Regions from separate parts of the Alkalidesulfovibrio alkalitolerans DSM 16529 genome, predicted to be linked through region 2. Evidence: predicted binding sites of a transcription regulator. Region 2 holds the regulator's gene; the other holds the start of a gene.
The links. The regulator sigma-54, encoded in region 2, starts transcription at its own class of promoters, with help from an activator protein. The targets are predictions, from matches to a motif close to CTGGCACGGNNNNTGCTT.
Positions count from the first base shown of each region.

Region 1 (6,116 bases), on a different contig from region 2:
CATTCTCGGCCTGCCCGGCGAGGATTCCGGCGTGATCGTGCGCGAATTCGGCCCCATCCGTGTCGGCCGCGCAGCCCGGCTCCTGGCCGACGACGAATTCATCGAGACGGACTGCGAGGCATCCTTTGATGCCGCTTGCGGATTCGTGCAGACGACGCCTTCGCTCGCCCCCAGCGGCGACCTCTACGCGTGCTGCTGCTTCGGCGACGCCGAGCGCGGCCCCGAGGAGCGCATCGCCCATGTCGGGAACCTGCGCGACGCGGACGCGGGAACGCTTTTGCGTGCCATGCGGTCGGATCTTCTGCTGTGCATCCTGGCCGAGGCAGGACCGTTGGCCGTGTTGGCCGAACTTAAGAGAAGGGTCCCGGGGCTTCGTGCCCGCAACCGCTACTTCACCACCTGCGACGTATGCGTCGATCTCTTTCTCAACCCCGACGTCCGCCCGCATCTGGCCGCCCTTCTCGACGACTATTCGAACACCTCGAAACGGGCCTGTCATGGTTGAGACTGTCGGACTCTCTTTGTGTCTGACCCGGAACTGCAACGCGGCCTGTCGCCATTGCGGGGTCTTGGGCGCTCCCACGACCGGGGGAACCATGGGCGTGAAGGATGCCCGCGGCTACCTCGTCGAGGCGGCCGGGCTCGAAAGCCTTCGCAGCGTCTCGTTGACCGGGGGCGAGCCCATGCTTTTTCCCGACCTCGTGCGCGATACCCTGCACGCCTCTCACGAACTGGGGCTCGAAGCGGAACTGGTCAGCAACAGCTTCTTCGCAACCTCCGAGGCCGCGGCCATGAAGTGCTTGTCTCCCCTGGTCTCCCTCGGTCTCACCACCTATGTCACGAGCCTCGATCTTTTCCACGCGGAATTCGTACCCCCCGAGCGGGTGGGAAACGCCGTGCGCGCGGCCCTGGCCCTCGGACTCGGCGTGGTGCTCAAGATCCTCGACCGCGGCCCCGGAGCCATGCCCCCGGACGAAACGCGCCGGGTCATCGGAGAGGCCCTTGATTCCCCGAGGCTTCGTCAAGCGCGCGGCGCGCTTGTCCTCGCGGGCCGCGTGCGGTCGCGCGACCATGCGACGTCCCGCCCCGCAGCCGCCTGGCAAGGCGCCTGCGACAAAGTCCTGCGATATCCGGCCGTGACTCACGACGGCCTTTTCTACGCCTGTTGCAGCTTCGGCGAAGGGGCACGCCTCGTGGGCGACGCAACGCGCGAGCCCCTCCTGTCGCTTCTGCACGACATGCGCGGCGATCTGCTCCTCAACATCCTCTCCTGGCGCGGCCCCGCCGGAGTTCATGGAATGCTTGTCGAACGAGGACTTGCCGATCCCGGCCGCCTCTTCCTCGGACCGTGCGACCTGTGCACCTCCCTTTGGGAAGACCCCGATCTGCGCCCAGCCACAGCCTCTCTCGTGGCAGACCTCACGGGCAGCCTGCACACCCTCGCCTGAACCCTCCGCCGCCCTCGCGGCTCGCTTCCCCACCCCGGCGCGGCCGCACAAAGCAGTTGACCCCGAGCTTGTTACAATAATAACATGTTTGTGGCGACGATGCCGGACGCAGCCCTTTAGATTGAACGAGTGGTCATACGTTCACGCAAATACGGCTGCCGGACCACAAACGCGAGCGCGAAAAGAGATACACGCGAGTTAGCCATGAGCGACGCGCCCACGACCGCACCCGGCGGCATCCTCTTCGACCCCCAGGATCACGAGCTTTTGCGCATCGTCAACGACGTGCTCGCGCGCGGCCACGGTTCGTCCTGGAAACGGCTGCTGGCCCCCTACCTGCACCCGCACGGCATCAAGGAGCTCTCCGCCTCCAAGGGGCTGCGCATCGCCTACGCCGTCATCCATCTGCTCGGGTCGCTCGAACGCGGCAAGGCCGAAGACCGGCTCGCGGCGCTTCGTGGCCTTCGCGACGAGGTGCTCTCGGCCCCGGAAAGCGCCCTGCGCATCAACACCGCGCGCGTGCTCGTGCAGATCATGAAGGAACTCGTCCGCGCCAAGGGGCATTCGCGGCGGCAGCTCGAACTGGCCCACGATTTCCGTCGTGCCGTGACAGGCAAGCCCTTGGTCATCCGTGCCGAGCTCGCCAAGCACCATCTCCTCGAAATGCCCGAGGAGTGGAATCAGATGTGCTTCGACGACCATGTGCACGACGCCAACACCAAGGGCCGCAAATCGCCCACGCACCTGGTCATGGACGCCTGGATCAAGGGCATCCGCAAGCTCACGGTGGTGACCTACAACCACATTCAGCCCGATGCCGCCCAGGAACTGCTCGAAGCGGCCGTGATCATGAACATCTCGGCCAGGGTCGGAGTCGAATTCAGAGCGCGGCATCAAGGGCGCTTCGCAAAACTCCTGTGGACGCCGCGCGGCTTCACCGATTGCGACGAATTCCTGGATTTCCTGCGCAAGCCGGCCATGCGCGAATTCTGCGAGCAGGGTCGCCAGGTTTCGCTTTACCAGCAGCGCTATGTCTGGAGCGTGCTCGACAAGTACAACCGCGAGCTTCGCCTGCGCATCGGCCGCGAATACGGCGTGGACCTGCCCGAGTTGACGCACGAGGGCTTTGCCGCCCACGTGGGCGCGGGGCAGCCCTCCACCTACCACCTCGGCCACTTCATCGGGCAGCGCATCGACAAGGCACGGGGCGAGTCGGCCCGAGAAAGAGCCGACGCGGTCGGCCTGCCCGAGGAAGTTGATGCGGAATCCATCGTCGATCGCTGGCTGCAACCCTCTGCCAATCCGGACATCGAAAACACCTTCGCTCCCATTGAAAACGCCGAGGCGCCAGAACTCCTCTCGCTCACGGCCCGGGAATTGTGCGAGCGCATCGCGTCGCTGCACGTGAACAATTGGATCACCCTGGACCTCTCGGGGTTGACCGTGCAGGACGTGCTCTTCCTGCTCTACGACTGCCGGGGCGCTATAACCCACCTGGAAATTTTCAACCTGCGAACCCACGAACGCGGCGCGCAGGCCGATCTGGCCGCGATCCTGGAGTTGCAGGAGATCATAAACTCCGCCAACCCCGTGCGGTTCAAGAAGTTCGTGCGCCGAGCCATGGACGAACTCGAACAGGAGGACACGCCGCGCAGCCGCGAGGCGCACGCGCGCATGGCGGACATCCTGGACCAGATATCTATCTTCCTGGCTTTCTACCGCAGACGCACCCTCAGGGTGCGCATCGGCACGGACTCCACGGGGCAATCGGGCCGCCGTCACGGCATGGGGCTGGTGGTGACCGAGACGCTTCCCACGCGCGCCCGGCGGGCCTTGGGCCGTCGCGGCCACCAGTTGCGCAAGCCCCTGCCACTGTTTCTCGAAGTCACGCCCCAGACCGTCTGCACCCCGCGCCGGGCGAACGGCGCGGCCGGCGCCTTCCTGCGTCTGCTGCGAGGCGTCTTTCCCGGCTGCGGTCCGGGGCACGAGGCCAGGCGGAGTTGGATCAAGGGGGGATGCAGCCTCGCGCCGGACGGCAAGGGCAACGTCTTCACCCTGGGCGGCGTGCGCGCCCACCCTCCGGCCTCCCAGCTCGAGGCCGCGCCGGCGCGAAAGGGTCCCGGCTTCTCCTGGACCTACATGAACAGCCATCTGAAGAACGGGCTCAAGGTTCTGCTCGGGTTCATCCCGGCCGCCCTGACCTTCGCCCTGACAAAGGACTGGTGGGTGCTGGCCTGGCTTGGCCCCTTCATCTGGTTCGGCATCACCGGGCTTCGCAACATCATCCAGTCGGTGCTGGGCGGCGGCGGACTCTGGCGTTCGCCGCTCTTGCGCTGGAACAACTACGTGAGCTGGGACCGGCTGGCCGATTCGCTGCTCTTCACCGGCTTCTCCGTCCCGCTGCTCGACTATCTGGTCAAGACGCTCCTTCTGGAGCGGGGCTTCGGCGTGACCACAGCCACCGATCCGTTCACGCTCTATGCGGTCATGGGGCTGATCAACGGCCTGTATCTCTCGGGCCACAACCTCCTGCGCGGCCTGCCCCGCGCCGCCGTGTACGGCAACTTCTTCCGCAGCGTCCTCTCCATCCCGCTGGCCGTGCTCTTCAACGCCGTGGCCGGGAACATCCTCGGGGCCTACGGCGTGGCCGCCGTGAACGACGTCCTGCAGAAGTGGGCCGCGATCATCTCCAAGCTGGCCTCGGACTGCGTGGCGGGCGTCATCGAAGGCCTGGCCGACAGGGCCGCGAACATGGCCCTGCGCAGGCGCGATCTGCGCGAGAAGTTCCGCCAGGTCTACGAGACCTACGCCCTGTTGGAGGTCCTCTATCCCCAGGAGGACATGCTGGAGCTCCTCGAATCGCCCGAGACGATCATCGAGACGCTGTCCTACGAGCATCGCGACCTGGACAAGATCGTCATCGTCAACGCCCTGGACTTCATGCATTTCTGGATGTACCAGCCGCGCGCGAGGACGGTCATGCGCCAGATGCTCGCGGCCATGAGCCAGGACGAGCGCAAGGCCTTTCTGCTCTCGCAGTACGTGCTCAGGCGCGAGAAGGAGATCAGCCTGCTCCTGGTCAACGGCCTGCTCGGCAGACAGTTCAGCCGCGCCCTGGCCTTCTACCTGAACAACGCCCAGACGTATCTGGACGACATCCAGGCCCTGGCCTCCAAACCCTGATTGCGCCCGGGGCGCCGCGCCATCGCGCCCCACTTGGCGGCACGTTCCTTGCTTGGAAGATGCGCGCGGACGTTTCCGCGTCGGTCATCCGTCAGCCAGGGGAACACGAACATGTTCGACAAACAACAGATAGGCGCGGCCGTGGGACTCATCCTGAACGGCGACAAGAACGCGTGGGAACACGGGTATTTCGGTCTGATCCACGCCGAGGTCATGCGCGAGCACCAGGGCGACTACCCGGCCTTCGACTACGAATACAAGGACCGTCGCCTGCTTTACGCCCATGTCAACGACCATGTGCTCAAAAACCGGCCCGTGGACTATCTGGAGTTCGGCGTCGCCGGGGGCCAGAGCTTCCGCGACTGGCTTTCGCTGAACACCTGCCCGGAGTCCCGCTTCGTGGGCTTCGACAGCTTCGAGGGGCTGCCCGAGGATTGGCACGCCGGGAACCGCGGGAAGGGAGCCTTCTCGCAAAACGGCGCCATCCCGAACATCACGGACCCGCGCGGCAGTTTCGTCAAGGGCTGGTTCAACCAGACGCTCGAACCGTTCCTGGCCGGATTCACGCCCGAGCGCCAGCTCGTGCTGCACCTGGACGCGGACCTCTACAGTTCCACGCTCTACGTGCTCATGACGCTCAACCGCGTCATCAAGCGTGGCACGGTTATGATCTTCGACGACTTCCAGCCGCGCGACGATTTCGCCGCCTTCCACCACTGGGCCAAGGCCTGCGGCCGCAACTGGCGCATCCTGGCCGCGCGGCGCGACCACTACAAGCTGGCCGCGGTCGTCTGGTAGGCTGACGTCCACATTCATTCCATCCGACGCGCTGTCGATCGCAGCGCTTCGTTTCCAGGAGCGACCGCATACACGCCGCGCCTTGACTTGAACGGCGTTTCGGCCTATCGGCTGATCGTTTGACCAAACAAGGCCGAGGCGCGACTTCCTCTCGTAAGGGCTTCCCGCCACCCGGCCGTACGCGCGGAGGCCCAATGCTCACCTGGCTCATCTATCCCGTGTTCGGCGCGATCGCCGGCGTCATCGCCGGTCTTCTGGGCGTTGGCGGCGGCATCGTCGTCGTGCCCGCGCTCGTCTATCTCTTCGCCCTGCAAGGGCTGCCGCCCGAGTACATCATGAAGATGGCGCTGGGCACCTCGCTGGCCGCCATCTGCTTCACCTCCATCTCCAGCTTCCGCGCCCACCACCGGCGCGGAGCCGTGATCTGGACGATCGTGGCGACCATCACCCCGGGCATCCTCATCGGCACCTTCGGCGGCACCTGGCTCGCGGCCGCGCTGTCCACCAACTTCCTCAAAGGCTTTTTCGCCATGTTTCTGTATTTCGTCTGCGCGCAGATGCTGCTCGACCTGAAGCCCGCGCCCACGCGCCAACTGCCGGGCAAGGCCGGGATGACCGGCGCGGGCGGGATCATCGGCGTGGTCTCGGCGCTGGTGGGCATCGGCGGCGGCACGCTCTCCGTGCCCT
Region 1 is NZ_ATHI01000013.1:24,079-30,194, forward strand. Features, by position in the region: gene DSAT_RS15360 (radical SAM protein) at 1-505, shown strand, start outside; gene DSAT_RS15115 (radical SAM protein) at 498-1,448, shown strand; gene DSAT_RS06675 (hypothetical protein) at 1,653-4,631, shown strand; gene DSAT_RS06680 (TylF/MycF/NovP-related O-methyltransferase) at 4,743-5,429, shown strand; gene DSAT_RS06685 (sulfite exporter TauE/SafE family protein) at 5,624-6,116, shown strand, end outside.
Region 1: a site for sigma-54 is predicted at 4,668-4,685, ahead of DSAT_RS06680 (TylF/MycF/NovP-related O-methyltransferase). Genes of this name have one in related genera too.

Region 2 (6,116 bases):
AGGCGTCCGCGAGAAGTCTCCACAACGCGCCTTGATCCGGCGCGGCCAGGAGCGCGGCGCGAAAATCCTGGCTTTTCAGCAGACGCGAGATATGCGCCAAAAGGCGCAAATGCTGCCCGGCGGCATCGACCGGCGCGAGCACCATAAAGAAAATGCGGCATGGCTCGTTGTCCAGCGCGTCGAAGGATACGCCTTTGACACTGCGGCCGACCGCGAGAAGAATGTCTCCGAGGCCGGGAAGCTTGCCGTGCGGGATGGCGATACCGTCGCCGATGCCCGTGGTGCCCAGGCGCTCGCGCTCCATGAGCACGCGCGCGGCTGTTTCGGGATCAAGTTCCGGGTGTTCTGTTGCGAGCGGCGCAACCATTTCGGCGAGAACTTCCGCCTTGGTGGTTGCCTCCAGTTCCGCGAGAACGGACGTTGGCGCGAGATAGTCTCCAAGTTTCATGACGTGCGTCGAATTCCTCGTGTTGCGGCGACAGCCGTCGTTCGCGCCGCGGCGCGGGCGGGACCGCTTCCCTGCCCGCGCCGCCGTCGGCGAGTTTCCCCGATTCGCCCGCCGACTTAGAAGCCGGGATCGATCAGCCCGAATTCACGGTCGTTGCGGCGGTAGATGACGTTCAGCCGCTCCGTCTCCGCGTTCAGGAAGACCAAGAACTCGTAGTCCAGGCTTTCGAGTTGCATGGCCGCCTCCTCGACATCCATGGGCTTGGGGTCGAAATGGTCGGTTCCCACGATGCTCTTGGTTCTGGCGTCGCCCTCGCCCGTGAAGCTGATGACGTCCATGCGCACGGCCCTGGTTTCGGCCTTGCCGCCGCGTTTGTTCTTCTGCTTTTCGCGGATGCGTTTCAACTGGGCCAAAACCTTGTCCAGCACCATGTCGATGGTCGAATACATGTCCTCGGAGGATTCGTTGGCCGACAGGTGGAGGTTGTCATCGGAAACCGTGACTTCGGCCACCTGCCGGATCTTTTCCACGGAAAGGTTGACCTGCACCTCGGAATCCTCGGTGTTGGAAAGATATTTGGAAAGCTTCTCGAAGCGCTTGGCGGCGTAGTCCTTGAGGTGCTCGGAGGGATCGAAATTCTTGAAATTGAATGCAATGTTCATATGACGCTCCTTGCTGGAATTAAAAAATCTCTTTGCGCTTGCTCGAAGACGGAATGTTCAGCGCGGTGCGGTACTTGGCCACTGTCCGGCGGGCTATGTTGACCTGGAGCTTGTCCTTCAGGATGTCCACGATTTTTTCGTCGGACAGCGGCTGGTGGGAGTCTTCCTCGCCGATGAGTTGTTTTATCAACGCCTTGACGCTTTCGGAGCCCACCTCCGACCCGTCATCGAGCGTGAGGGCGGAGTTGAAGAAAAACTTGAGTTCGAAGGTTCCGTGCGGCGTGGCCACATATTTGTTGGTGGTGATACGGCTGACCGTGGATTCATGCATGCCGATGTCGTCGGCCACGTCCTTGAGGATCAAAGGCTTGAGATGTTTAACCCCCTCCTCGAAAAAATCCCGTTGGAACTTGACGATACTCTCCAGAACCTTGAACAGGGTGCGCTGACGCTGGTAGAGGCTCTTCATGAGCCACACGGCCGAGCGCATCTTTTCCTGGAAGTAATCCTTTTCCTTGCACTTCGCCCCTTGCAGGCAGTCCATGTACATGGAGTTGAGCTGCAACCGGGGCAGCCCTTCCTCGTTCAGGAGGATGACGAACTCGTCCTCGAACTTGTACACGTAGGCATCCGGGGAGACATAGACAGGCTCGCTGGTGCCAAAGCTCGATCCAGGCATGGGGTCGAGCGTCTGGATGATGTCCAGATACTCCTTCAACTCTTCGAGCGTCAGCTTGAACTTCCGGGCCAGCGGCTTATAGCGTTTCTTTTCTAGGTCTTCGAGGTGTTCCGAAATAAGGGAGACAAGGACGGGATCGTCGTAGCCGAGAGCCTCGACCTGCACGAGCAGACACTCGCGAGGATCGCGGGCGGCCACTCCCAGGGGGTCGAAGCGCTGCACGCGTTTGAGCACGCGCTCGACATCCTCGACGCCGGACTGCGTGATCTCTGCAATCTCCTCCACAGGGGAGGCCAGATAGCCGGAGGAATCGAGATTGCCCAGGATGTGTTCGGCGATCTCCATCTCCTGCTCGGTAAAATCGGAGAGACGGATTTGCCAGGCGAGATGGCCATCAAGCGAGTGCTTGCCCGTGAGCCGGGCCTCGAAGCCCTGACCCTCTTCGAGCGCCTCGTATTCACGCACCTGGGATTGGCGCGAGGCGCTGGCGAAGTCGCCCAGATAGTTGTCCCAGTCCGCCTCGCGGCGCAACGCGTTCTCATCGCCGGGCATCTCCCGCACGACATCATTTTGCGCAACTGGCTCGCGGCCCTCGGAATCCAGATTCGGCTCAGGCTCGTCGAATCCTTCCTCAAGGAAAGGATTCTCCATCAATTCCTGATTCACCGTCTCCACCAATTCCAGGCGGGAAAGCTGCAGGAGCTTGATGGCCTGCTGCAACTGGGGGGTCATGACCAGCTGCTGCGATAATTTGAGCTGCTGTCTGAGTTCGAGCGCCATGTATGCCTTTGTGCCGATGCGCGAGGACTCTTCAGCCCTTCACAGGGATGCGGCCGGGAGTCCGGAATTTTTTGAGCCGCAAATCGTACCTGCGAGTCCTTGTCGCCCGGCTGATTCTTATGGACAACATGCCACACTCGTCCTGCCCTTGCAACGGCTCAAGGCTTGTGTGGCAAGGTTTTTTCAAAGTTGGCACGAAAATTCCATTAAAGGCAGAACTCCTCACCCAGATAAACCTGCCGAGCGCGGGGATTGGCGGCGATTTCCTGCGGAGTGCCCGTAAGAATGATCGTGCCATCGAAGACGATGGACGCGCGATCGCAGATGGAAAGCGTCTCGCGCACGTTGTGGTCCGAGATGAGAATGCCAATGCCCTTGTCCTTCAGTCCCCGGATGATCTCCTTGATGTCGTCCACGGCCAGCGGATCGATGCCGGCGAAAGGCTCGTCGAGGAGGATGAACTTGGGGCTGCGGATGAGAGCCCGAGCGATCTCCAGGCGGCGGCGTTCACCACCGGAAAGATGCACGGCTCGTGATTTTTCCAAACGGCGAATGCCCAACTCGTCGAGCAGGGCGTCGCAGCGCATGCGCTGCTCCTTGCGCGAGAGATCCGTATGTTCCAGGATGATCTCCATATTTTGGCGCACGGTGAGCTTTTTGAAGATCGAGCTTTCCTGGGGCAGGTAGGAAAGCCCCTCCCTGGCCCGCAGATGCAGCGGCCAGCGGGTCAATTCGCGATCGTCGAGAAAGACGTGCCCAGAGGTCGGCTTGACCACGCCGAGCAACATGTAGAAAGTCGTGGTTTTGCCCGCCCCGTTGGGCCCCAGGATGCCGAAGACCTCGTTCTGGCCCAGGGAAAGCGAGACGCCCTTGACGACTTCCCGCTGGCCGTAGACCTTACGCAGTTCCCTGCCTTCAAGTCTGCTGGACATGCGTCAGTCGGCCTTCGGTGCGGAACCAGGGGACGGGCTGGTTGCGTTCTGTCCCTGCGGAGTCGGCCGGGCAGGCGCAAACTCATCGCCAGTGGTGAAGAATACAGCCTCGACGCGCTTCTTGCCGCCGAGCACTTCGCTTCGGTTGGTCTTTGAATAGAAGCGGATCACCTCGCCCACAACGCGGTTGGGGCCATCCACGATGACCGGGTTGTCCTCCATGGTCAGCACACCGTCGGCAACCACGAAGGTCGCCTTGCCGCTAAAGCCTTCCCGGCCTTGATGCAGCATGCGTACGTTGCCCACGGCGACCACGGTGCGGATCTCGGCGTCCTCGGCGGCAAGAGAAGGCCCCGTGCCCTCCTTGGCTCCGTCCTTGGGCGTCAGGTAGCCGGTCAGTTTGTCGGACCATATCTGCATCTCGCCGCGCACCACGTGCACCTGCCCCTCGAAGATGACCGTGTCGCGCTCCTGACTGTAGGTCAGTTTGTCCGCTGTGATGCGCGTAGGGACGCTCTCGGAGGCGGCCGCCGCCTGAGCAGAGGCGGAAAGCGGCGCGCCGAAGACGACGGCCAAGGCCACCATGACCATCCACAGCATATCCATGATATGATTACGCATTGTTGCCTCTATTGTCCCGTGCCAGGAGCGAATGAATCGCGCGAGGTCGTTACCCGAACGCCCTCGGGAGCGGTCATGTCCTGCGTCACGAGGTCGATCTCCAGACGCGGGGCATGCATGACCATGTCTCCCCGGTCCACAATGGCGTCTCCGGTGATGACGATGCGCCGTTCGGCGCCGAGATAGTCCAGTCTGTTTCCGGTGACCGTGACCTGCCCGTACGTGGCGATCACGTGCGGCGTCAAGACCATGGTGTTGGCGGCCTGGTCCACCTCGCCCTGCGGCGCCCGGATGACCAACATGGGCGTGGGCCCGTCCGCATAATAAGAAATGACGGGGTTCGTCAGCAATACCGTTCCTTTCTTTGAATCGTATCCGGCAGACTCGGAGACAAGCTCCCACAGCAGCGCCCCGGCTTCGCCTTGCGACAGGGTAATGCCCTTCGCCGAGACGTCAACGTTCAGATCTTTGGGAAGTTGTCCGATGAGATCGCGGGCCAGATCGATGTCGTCCTTGAAGAACTGCCAGCCCCAAAGACCCGCGCCCGCAAGCAGCGCAAGCAAAAGCAGCGCCAGGGAGAATTTTCTGCCCATCAGTCGCTCCAGGCCCGCCAGCACTCCGCATACTTGCCTTGGGCATCGAGGATGAAAGCGATGGCCTCGCGTGCGGCTCCATACCCACCCGAGCGAGACGAAACCCAAGCCGCGAGCGCCAGTATCTCGGGTTGGGCGTTGGACACGGCCATGGGCAGGCCCACGACACGCATGGCCGTGGCGTCGACCCAGTCGTCGCCCAGATAGGCGATCTGGGAAAGCTCAAGCGATTTGCGCGTGGCCATATCCATGATGAGGGAACGCTTTTCGACGTGTCCGGCGTGGTATTCGGCAATGCCGAGTTCGCGGACCCGCGAGGCTACGGCCGCATGATCCAGACCGGTGATGACCGCGACCTCTAGCCCCATGCGTTGCGCCAGCTTGATGCCCAGGCCGTCCTGAACGTGGAAGCGCTTCATGATCCGTCCATCGGCGTCGTAATAAAGGCCGCCGTCGGTCAACACTCCGTCCACGTCCAGCACGAGCAGGCGGATGTCGCGGGCTTTTTCAGTCGGCACGGGGCACGCTCCGCAGGGCGAGAAGTTCGCGCAAAAGGGGCTCGAGCCGGGCCAGCGGCCAGGAGTTGGGGCCGTCGCACAGCGCCTTGTCCGGATCGGGGTGAACTTCCAGGAAGAGCCCGTCCACGCCCGCAGCCACGGCCGCCCTGGCCAGGGTCGGCACGAACTCGCGCTGGCCGCCCGAGGCGCCTCCCTGCCCGCCCGGCAACTGCACCGAATGCGTGGCGTCGAAGACCACGGGGTGGCCCAAGGACTTCATGATCGGCACGGACCTGAAATCGACCACCAGATTGTTGTAGCCAAAGCTCGCGCCGCGCTCGGTCAGCCAGACCCGCCTGCCTCCCGCCTCGGCGAGCTTGGAGACCACGTTCTTCATGTCCCAGGGGGCAAGGAACTGGCCCTTCTTGACGTTGACCACCTTCCCGGTGGCTGCGGCGGCCACCAGAAGATCGGTCTGGCGGCACAAAAAAGCCGGAATTTGGAGCACGTCCGCCACCTCGGCCACAGGTGCGGCCTGCTCGGGCAGGTGGATGTCCGTGACGATCGGCAGGCCGGTCGCCTCGCGCGCCTCGGCCAGCCAGGAAAGCCCCGTCGTCAGGCCGGGTCCCCGAAAGCTCGTGATGGAGGTCCGGTTGGCCTTGTCGAAGGAGCTTTTGAAGATGGCCGTGATCCCCAGGCGTCCGGCGACCTCGGCCACGGCGGCCGCGACTTCGAGCGCCAGGGAGCGACTCTCCAGGGCGCACGGCCCGGCGATGAGGAACATCGCCTTGCGGCTTTTCTCGTACAGGTCGCCTGGCGCGGCGGGAGAGACCGTCACGACGCGCCCCCGCCTATTTCCGGCCTTTCATGAACCCGAAAGCGGCCTTGATGAACTCGCGGAACA
Region 2 is NZ_ATHI01000031.1:221,201-227,316, reverse strand. Features, by position in the region: gene DSAT_RS13640 (PTS sugar transporter subunit IIA) at 1-448, opposite strand, end outside; gene hpf (ribosome hibernation-promoting factor, HPF/YfiA family) at 565-1,110, opposite strand; gene rpoN (RNA polymerase factor sigma-54) at 1,130-2,569, opposite strand; gene lptB (LPS export ABC transporter ATP-binding protein) at 2,776-3,501, opposite strand; gene DSAT_RS13620 (LptA/OstA family protein) at 3,505-4,122, opposite strand; gene lptC (LPS export ABC transporter periplasmic protein LptC) at 4,131-4,715, opposite strand; gene DSAT_RS13610 (KdsC family phosphatase) at 4,715-5,233, opposite strand; gene kdsA (3-deoxy-8-phosphooctulonate synthase) at 5,223-6,020, opposite strand; gene pyrG (CTP synthase) at 6,064-6,116, opposite strand, start outside.